2 regions of the Acidihalobacter sp. genome follow, and region 2 is predicted to be linked to the other one. Evidence: predicted binding sites of a transcription regulator. Region 2 holds the regulator's gene; the other holds the start of a gene.
The links. Region 2 encodes FliA, which starts transcription of late flagellar genes. Its sites were predicted from a motif close to GCTAAAGTTNNNNNNNNNNCNGCCGATA; they were not measured.
Positions count from the first base shown of each region.

Region 1 (4,418 bases), on a different contig from region 2:
ACGCAGCGGAGCCCAGAAGACGAAGACCGCCGCATCGGCGAAGTAATGGCACTGTTCGGCCGCATCTTTCAGCCGCACAGCGCGTCCTGACAGCCGCCCCGCTGCGCGCTTCAGACGCCGCGGAATTGCCCCACCAACTGCTGCAGACCGGCAGCGAGCCGTGCAAGTTCGTTCGCCGCTATCGTCGACTGTCCCAGCGACGACACGGTTTCCTCGGTCGCCGAACTGATGTTGGTGACGTTGCGGTTGATCTCCTCGGAAACGGCCGACTGTTCCTCGGCGGCGGTCGCCACCTGGGTGGCGCGGTCCGAGATATCGCGCACCATGCCGGCGATCTCGGCCAATGCCTCGGCGACAAGGTCCACCTCGTCGCTGGCAGCTTTCGAGCTGGCCTGAGTCGAATCCATGGCCTCGACCACGCTGTCCGCCGAGCGGCTGACCCGTTCGATCATGCCGCGGATGCGTCCGGTCGCGTCCTGGGTCTTGGACGCCAGCGCCCGCACCTCTTCCGCCACCACCGCGAAGCCGCGCCCCTGCTCGCCGGCGCGTGCCGCCTCGATGGCCGCATTGAGCGCGAGCAGGTTGGTCTGCTCGGCGATCTGGTTGATCAGATCGACGATGGAGCCGATCTCGGCGACGCCCTCGCTGAGTTCGCCCACGGACTCGCCCGAACGCGTGAGTTCCGCCTGCAGATTGTTCATGACCGCCACGGCCGAAGTCGCCTTCTCCGCCCCGGAGCGGGTGCTTTCCGCCGTCTTTCCGGTCAGCAGACTGGTCTGCTCCATGTTGCGCGCCACTTCCTGGGCGGTGGCGCTCATTTCGTTGACCGCGGCAGCCGCCTGTTCGGTGTCCTCGCGCTGGCGCGTGGCGCGCGACTTCATCTCTTCCGAGGTAGTCGACAGTTCCTCCGAGGAAGAGGACACCTGCATCGCAGACTGCGCGACCTCCGCAATCATGCTGCGAATCCGCTCGATGAAACGATTGAAGGCTGCGGCGACACGGTCCATTTCGTCGTGTCCCTTGACCTCCAGACGGCGCGACAGGTCGGCGTCGCCCCCGGACACGCTTTCCATCATTCTCATCGTAGCGCCGATGCGCAGGACCGTGGCGATGATCGTCCACAGCAGGAACCCGCCCCCGACGAACATCGCGCAGAGCAGCAGAGCCGTACTCCATACCTCGCCATTCCACAGATCGGCACGGATCTGATCACGCCCGAGTGCGCGCTGCTTGGTGAGGCGAGTATCCAGCGAGCGCAAGTTGCCATACAGCTTCGACCAAGCCTCATCCTCTTTGGAAAGCAGGCCCAACGCATCCGTGCCCTGGCCGCTCTGCAAATCCTGCAGCATCTGCTCCCGCACCGCCCTGACCTGCTGCCAGCCATGTGCGATCACCTTGAGGCGCTCTTGCGTGCCCGGCACACCGCCGGCCAGCTTCTGCGCCGTCGCCAGCGCCTGCCCAGCCTTTAACGGATCCGCCTTGAGCGCGGCACGCTGATCCTTGTTCAAATCGTTGGTCAACAACTGTTCGCGCAGCAGCGCTCCTTCCTCCAGCCCCGCGCGAGTCAGCGTGTCGAGCGCCTTGACCAGTGGCATGAGATACGTCGCCTGCTGGTCGAACTGGACTCTGACCCGATCGTTGTGAAAGAACGTGGTGCCAATGGCGGCGCAGGTCAGCACCGTGGTCACGACGACGGCCAGCGTCAAGCGGCCCTTGATGGTGGAAAACAAGCCGGACATGCGATTATCCCTGTTGAAACGCCTTATATGTGCAGCCAGCGTGTGCCCGATCCATGCGCACGACACTCGCCGCGATCTTTTTAGTACGGATAGCCAAACTCCCTGTTTGGGCTATCGGCCGTCAACGCCCTGACTTTAATCGCTCTGCAGCCGCTCGGGCGGCGGCTCGCCAAAAAGCTATTGATCGTATTTGGGCGTCGAGCTGATCTTGTGGATGCTCAGATCGGCGCCCATGTATTCCTGCTCCTCATCCAGCCGGATGCCCACGACGGCCTTGAGCACGCCGTACACGATCAAACCGCCGACGAAGGCGATGAGCACCCCGGCGCCGGTACCGATCAGCTGCGACCAGAAACTCACGCCTCCCGTCCCCCCCAGAGCCTTGAGCCCGAAGATACCCGCCGCAATGCCGCCCCATACGCCGCACACGCCGTGCAGCGGCCACACGCCGAGCACGTCGTCGATGCGCCAGCGATTCTGCGTCAGCGTGAACAGCCACACGAACAGGCCGCCCGCTACGGCACCGGTGATCAGCGCCCCTAGCGGATGCATCAGGTTGGAGCCAGCGCAGACCGCCACCAGACCGGCCAGCGGGCCGTTGTGCACGAAGCCCGGGTCATTGCGTCCGGCGACCAGCGCGGCCAGGGTGCCGCCGACCATGGCCATCAGCGAGTTGACCGCGACCAGACCGCTGATGTCACCGATTTTCTGCGCGGACATCACGTTGAAGCCGAACCAGCCGACGGTCAGGATCCAGGCACCCAGTGCGAGGAAGGGAATATTCGAAGGAGGATGCGCGTACATCTCGCCATTCTTGCCATAGCGGCCATGGCGCGGCCCCAGCATCAGCACCGCCGCCAGCGCGATCCAGCCACCCACCGCATGCACGACCACCGAACCGGCGAAATCGTGGAACGGTGCACCGAAAGTCCGCGTCAGCCAGGCCTGGAAACCGAGATTTCCGCCCCAGGCCAGTCCCTCGAAGAACGGGTACACGAAGGCCACCAGCAGAAACGTCGCCGCCAGCTGCGGATAGAAACGCGAGCGCTCGGCAATGCCGCCGGAAACGATCGCCGGGATCGCTGCGGCAAAAGTCAGCAGGAAGAAGAACCTCACCAGTTCGTAGCCGTTGTTCGCGGAGAGCGTGGAGGCGGACTGGAAGAAACCGACGTGATAGGCGACGAAGAAGCCGATGAAGAAATACGCGATGGTGGAGATGGCAAAGTCGCTGAGGATCTTGACCAGGGCGTTGACCTGATTCTTGCGCCGCACCGTACCCAGCTCCAGAAAGGCAAAACCGGCATGCATGGCCAACACCATGACCGCCCCCATCAAGACGAACAGGGTATCCATTGCCGAGGTCGAATCGTGCATGCGTCAGCTCCTCTAAAGCCTCCAGAAAACGCTCCGCAGTTATGTAAAATGTCTGCGGTTGCGCCAGTTGTTCAACACGAAAGCCGCGCTGCGGTGCCCCGCAGCGGCTGCGCGACGGTACCACACCAGGGCCTGCGTCTCGTCGGGTTGCGCCGACAGCAGGCCGCGGCGCAGACACTCCGCCAGGCGGTACTGCGCCTGGGCATCGCCCGCGAACGCCTCGCGGCGGATGCTCTCCAGCGAATCGTCGGGGGCTGGCTGGAACGGCCCGTGGGGCACGGCCCGTCGCCCGCGGGCTAGGCCTGCGGCAGCGTCACGCCGCGCTGCCCCTGATACTTGCCGCCGCGGTCCCTGTACGACACGTCGCAGATCTCATCGGACTCCAGGAACAGCATCTGCGCAACGCCCTCGTTGGCGTAGATCTTGGCCGGCAACGGAGTGGTGTTCGAGAACTCCAGCGTCACGTGGCCTTCCCACTCGGGCTCCAACGGCGTGACGTTGACGATGATGCCGCAGCGCGCGTAGGTCGACTTGCCAAGACAGATCGTCAGCACGTTGCGCGGGATGCGGAAGTACTCCACCGTGCGCGCCAACGCGAAGGAATTCGGCGGAATGATGCAGACGTCGGATTTGACGTCGACGAAGCTGCTTTCATCGAAACCCTTCGGATCGACCACCGCCGAATTGATGTTGGTGAAGATCTTGAACTCATCGGCGCAGCGCACGTCGTAGCCGTAGCTGGAAGTGCCGTAGGACACGATGCGCTGCTCGCCCACGTGCCGCACCTGACCGGCCTCGAAGGGCTCGATCATGCCGTGATCCGCCGCCATGCGACGGATCCATTTATCCGCTTTGATAGACATGCGCCGCCTTGCCTTTGTCGGTTGCGTCAGCTGTTCTGGATCACGATGTTGGGGAACTTGGAGCTGAAATCCTTGGCCTTGATCGCCAGTTGGGCGGCCGTGCGGCGCGCCACCTCGCGATAGATCTCCGACACCCGGCCGTCCGGATCCGCGACCACCGTCGGCTTGCCGCTGTCGGCCTGTTCGCGGATGTGGATATCCAGCGGCAGCGCGCCCAGGAACTCGACCTTGTAGTCGTCGGCCATGCGCTGGCCGCCGCCTTCGCCGAAGATGCGCTCCTCGTGGCCGCAGTTCGAGCAGATGTGCAGGCTCATGTTCTCCACGATGCCCAGCACCGGCACCTCCACCTTCTCGAACATCTTCAGGCCCTTGCGTGCATCCAGCAGCGCGATGTCCTGCGGCGTGGTGACGATCACCGCACCGCTGACCGGAATCTTCTGCG
Region 1 is NZ_JARRQY010000025.1:55,550-59,967, forward strand. It holds gene P8014_RS10035 (TetR/AcrR family transcriptional regulator) at 1-90, shown strand, start outside; gene P8014_RS10040 (methyl-accepting chemotaxis protein) at 111-1,739, opposite strand; gene P8014_RS10045 (ammonium transporter) at 1,917-3,113, opposite strand; gene P8014_RS10050 (SEL1-like repeat protein) at 3,153-3,392, opposite strand; gene dcd (dCTP deaminase) at 3,410-3,976, opposite strand; gene apbC (iron-sulfur cluster carrier protein ApbC) at 4,003-4,418, opposite strand, start outside.
Region 1: the regulator FliA is predicted to act here: its motif matches at 1,852-1,879, upstream of P8014_RS10040 (methyl-accepting chemotaxis protein).

Region 2 (4,418 bases):
GATACTCCTGGAATGTCACCTCGGGACGAACATCTACAGGAACAGTTGCAGGCGTTGGCTGATGTGCCCGAAGTGCGTCTGTACATGGTGCTGGCCGCGAATATGGCGCGCGGCGCCTTGGGTGAGACGCTGCGGCGTTTCGGGCAGGCGCCGTTGAGTGGCGTCGTCTTGACCAAGCTGGACGAGGCGGAGAGCCTGGGAGAGCCGTTTTCGGCGTTGATCGGATATGGAGGCCTGCGTTTGAGCTATCTTGGTACTGGGCAGCGCATCGCGGAGGACCTCGAGCCGGCGCGGCTGCAGCGACTGCTGGGGCAGGCTGTGGAACTGGCCAAACGCCGCCGCAGCGAAGACTGGAGCATGGTCGGTGCACGAGGCAATGACAGGAGTTCGAAGCATGCTTATGCCGGATAAGGCCGAAGATCAGGCTCAGGGCCTGCAGCGGGTGCGGGAGTCGCAACCGGTGCGGGTACTCGCCGTGACCAGTGGCAAGGGCGGCGTGGGCAAGACGAACGTTTCGGTGAATCTGGCCACCGCATTGGCCGGTCTCGGCCGCCAGGTCATGTTGATGGATGCGGATCTGGGGCTGGCCAATGTGGACGTGGTGCTCGGTCTGCAGACCACCGCCAATCTGTCGCACGTCATCAGCGGCGAGTGCACTCTGGACGAAATCCTGGTGTCGGGGCCGCGGGGGATTCAGGTGGTGCCGGGGGCATCGGGCGTGTCGCGCATGGCCGGTCTCTCGCAGGCCGAGCATGCCGGATTGATCCGAGCCTTCAGTGAGTTGAGCGTGCCGCTGGACGTACTGGTGGTCGATACCCCGGCGGGTATTTCCGACGAGGTGATCAGTTTCAGCCGCGCAGCACAGGAGGTCATCGTCGTAGTCTGCGACGAGCCGGCTTCGATGACCGACGCCTATGCGCTGATCAAGGTGCTCAGTCGCGAACACGGCATCGGGCGTTTCCATATCCTGGCCAACCGGGTGCGCGACGGACAGGAAGGCAATGTCCTCTACCGCAAGATGGCGGCTGTGTGCGGTCGTTTTTTGGACGTGACCCTGCACTACATAGGGGCGGTCCCGGAAGATCCGATGTTGCGTCAGGCCGTGCAGCGTCAGGGCGCGGTGGTGGAAATGTACCCGGGCAGCCCTTCCGGCCGCGCATTCAAGAATTTGGCTCTGCGTGCCGATAACTGGCCTGTACAGAGCGGCACACGGGGGCATTTGGAGTTTTTTGTCGAGCGTTTGCTGAACGCGCCATCGGCAGTCGAAGCACTGTGGGGCGATTGAGCATGTATGCGGTGAGTGATACGCAGGATGTCGATCGGCTGGTGGCGCAACACGTTCCGCTGGTCAAGCGTATCGCTTATCACCTGATCCACCGCTTGCCCGCCAATGTGCAGGTCGACGATCTGGTGCAATCGGGGATCGTGGGGTTGATCGAAGCGGCCCGTAACTACCAGTCGGATCAGGGAGCTAGCTTCGAGACTTATGCCGGCATCCGAGTACGCGGCGCCATGCTGGACGAAGTGCGGCGCAGCGATTGGGCGCCGCGCTCCGTGCACCGCAAGGCGCGCGAGTTGTCTGCTGCCGTGCGTGCAGTGGAGAATCGTGTCGGCCGTGCGGCGCGCGATGCCGAGATCGCGGAGGAACTGGGTGTCGACCTGAATGAATACCATCAATGGGCACGCGATGCGTCAAGCCATCAGGTGTTCAGTTTTAATGACTCGCTGGGCGAGAGTGAAAGCGAAAGTCGCGACGCGACATTGCCTGGCGGCGGACATAATCCGTATGAGGCGCTGGCGGATGATGACTTTCGAGAGGCATTGGCGAGTACAATTGCCGGTTTGCCGGAGCGTGAGGCGTTAGTGCTGTCGTTGTACTACGACGACGAGCTGAATTTGCGCGAGATCGGTGAGGTCTTGGGCGTGACCGAATCGCGGGTATCGCAGATCCACAGTCAGGCATTGGTGCGATTGCGAGCGAGGATGGTCGACTGGCGGGGCTAGCGCTGCGTCTACAGCGTGTTAGCGTGATCGGATTCCGGCCTGTTGGGCGCCAAGCAACGTCCGAAACATGAATCAAAACAATGAGGTGTGTTTGTGAACAAGGACATGCAGATTCTCGTCGTGGATGATTTTTCGACGATGCGTCGCATCATCAAGAATCTCCTGCGCGAACTGGGCTTCAACAACGCCGCAGAGGCGGATGACGGCACCAGTGCGTTGCCGATGCTGCAGACCGGCAAATACGATTTCCTCATCACCGACTGGAATATGCCGAAGATGCCGGGCATCGAGCTTCTCAGGGCTGTGCGGGCCGACCCGAAGCTCGCCTCGCTACCGGTGCTCATGGTCACGGCGGAGGCGCGCCGGGACCAGATCGTCGAGGCGGCGCAGGCCGGTGTCAACGGCTATGTGGTCAAGCCTTTTTCGGCGGAGACGCTGAAGGAAAAAATTGAAAAAATCTTCGAGCGTCTGGAAGGGTGATGTCGTGAGCGATCAGGAAAACAATCAGTCGGAAAGTACGGACGACCGCCTGCAGGTGGCGCGCAATCTGGTGAGCGCGCTGGAGAGCGGCGATGAAAGCGAAGTGGCAACGCTGCTGGACACGCTGGGCGCCCAGCACGAGCGAAGCCTGTTCAATGAGTTGGGACGCCTGACGCGCCAGCTGCACGAAGCGCTGAACAGTTTTCGCATGGATTCGCGTCTGAGCGAAATCACCGAAACCGATATCCCCGACGCCAAGGAGAGGCTCAGTTACGTGGTCACCATGACCGAACAGGCCGCGAACCGGACGCTGAATGCGATCGAGGACAGCATGCCCCGCCTGAGCCGTATCAGCGACCGTTCGGGTGAACTTGCGCAGAGCTGGGAGCGTTTTCGCAGCCGCGAACTGGATGTGCAGGAATTCCGTGAACTCAGCCGCGAATTGAGCGAGTTCCTGGGGTGCGCGAAGGAAGAGAGCGTCGCCGTTTCCGCGCAGCTTTCCGAGGTCATGATGGCGCAGGATTTTCAGGATCTGACCGGCCAGGTGATCCGCCGTGTCATCGATCTGGTGCAGGAAGTCGAAGAGGGACTGGTCGGTCTGGTGCGGGTCGCCGGCGAGCGCATGGCCCGTACGACTGAAGAAATCCCGACTGCGGCCGAAAACAAGAATGACAGCCATGGTTACGGACCGGCCGTGCCGGGCGTGGACAAGGCTGACGTCGTACACGGTCAGGATGAAGTCGACGATCTGTTGTCCAGTCTCGGTTTCTGATTCTGAAGAACGATTGGCGTATCCGTGCCCGCGGCTTAGCTGTGAACGTTGATTTCATCGACAACGGCGGCGCTTTGGTTGGCAGGCGTTGCGGTATGGCAAGGGGAAATACATGAGTATCGGGGCGGACGACGAACTGCTGCAGGATTTTTTGATCGAAGCCGGTGAAATCCTGGATGGCCTCGGCGGCCAGTTGTTGGATCTCGAGCGCGATCCCGCTGATTCCGACCTGCTGAACGCCATATTCCGAGGCTTTCATACCATCAAGGGTGGTGCTGGCTTCCTCGGGCTGCACCCGTTGGTTGATGTCTGTCATCACGCCGAGGACGTTTTCAACCAGCTGCGCCAGGGCGAACGCCAGGTCGATGCCGGGTTGATGGACGTCATTCTGGCGGTGGTGGATGCTCTGAATGTGATGTTCACCACCCTGCGGGCCGGTAGCGAGCCAGACCCCGCTGACGAGGCGCTAATGTCGCGCCTGACCGCACTGGCCGCGGGCGAGCAGGTGGAAGTCGCGCCGCCGCCGGCTGCTGTCGATGAAGCCGACGCGGAATTCGAAGCCATGCTCGAGGCATCTGCGGAGCCGGAGGTGGCGTCAGCGTCTCAGGAGTCTGAAGCCGACCAGTCCGGTGCGCAGTCGGACGAGATTACCGATGCGGAATTTGAGGCTCTGCTGGATCAGTTGCACGGCGAGGGCAAACATAGCGGTCAGCCGGAAGGGGAAGAACCGGCCACGCCCGCCGCCTCCGGCGGCAACGAGATTAGCGAGGATGAGTTCGAGGCACTGCTCGATCAGTTGCATGGCGCCGGTGCCGCGCCGCAGGGCGGCAGCGGACAGACTGCCGATGCGCCCAAGCCCAAGGCAGATGGCAAGTCCGAGGTGAAGGCGAAGCAGGACAATAGCAAGCCGTCTGCCCCGGCTCGGCCCGAATCTCGGCCCGCGCCGGCGGCTGCTCCCAAGGCGGTGCAGACGCCACCGGCCGAGACCACCGTACGCGTCGACGTCGAACGCCTGGACGACATCATGAATCTCGTCGGCGAATTGGTGCTGGTGCGCAATCGCCTGGTCACGCTCAGTACGCGGACTAACGATGAGGCGGTGTCAGGGGCGATTTCCAGCCTGGAGCTGGTCACGACCGATCTGCAGAACGCCGTCATGCGT
Region 2 is NZ_JARRQY010000010.1:88,467-92,884, forward strand. It holds gene flhF (flagellar biosynthesis protein FlhF) at 1-411, shown strand, start outside; gene P8014_RS04935 (MinD/ParA family protein) at 395-1,285, shown strand; gene P8014_RS04940 (RNA polymerase sigma factor FliA) at 1,288-2,004, shown strand; gene cheY (chemotaxis response regulator CheY) at 2,110-2,484, shown strand; gene P8014_RS04950 (protein phosphatase CheZ) at 2,489-3,256, shown strand; gene P8014_RS04955 (chemotaxis protein CheA) at 3,369-4,418, shown strand, end outside.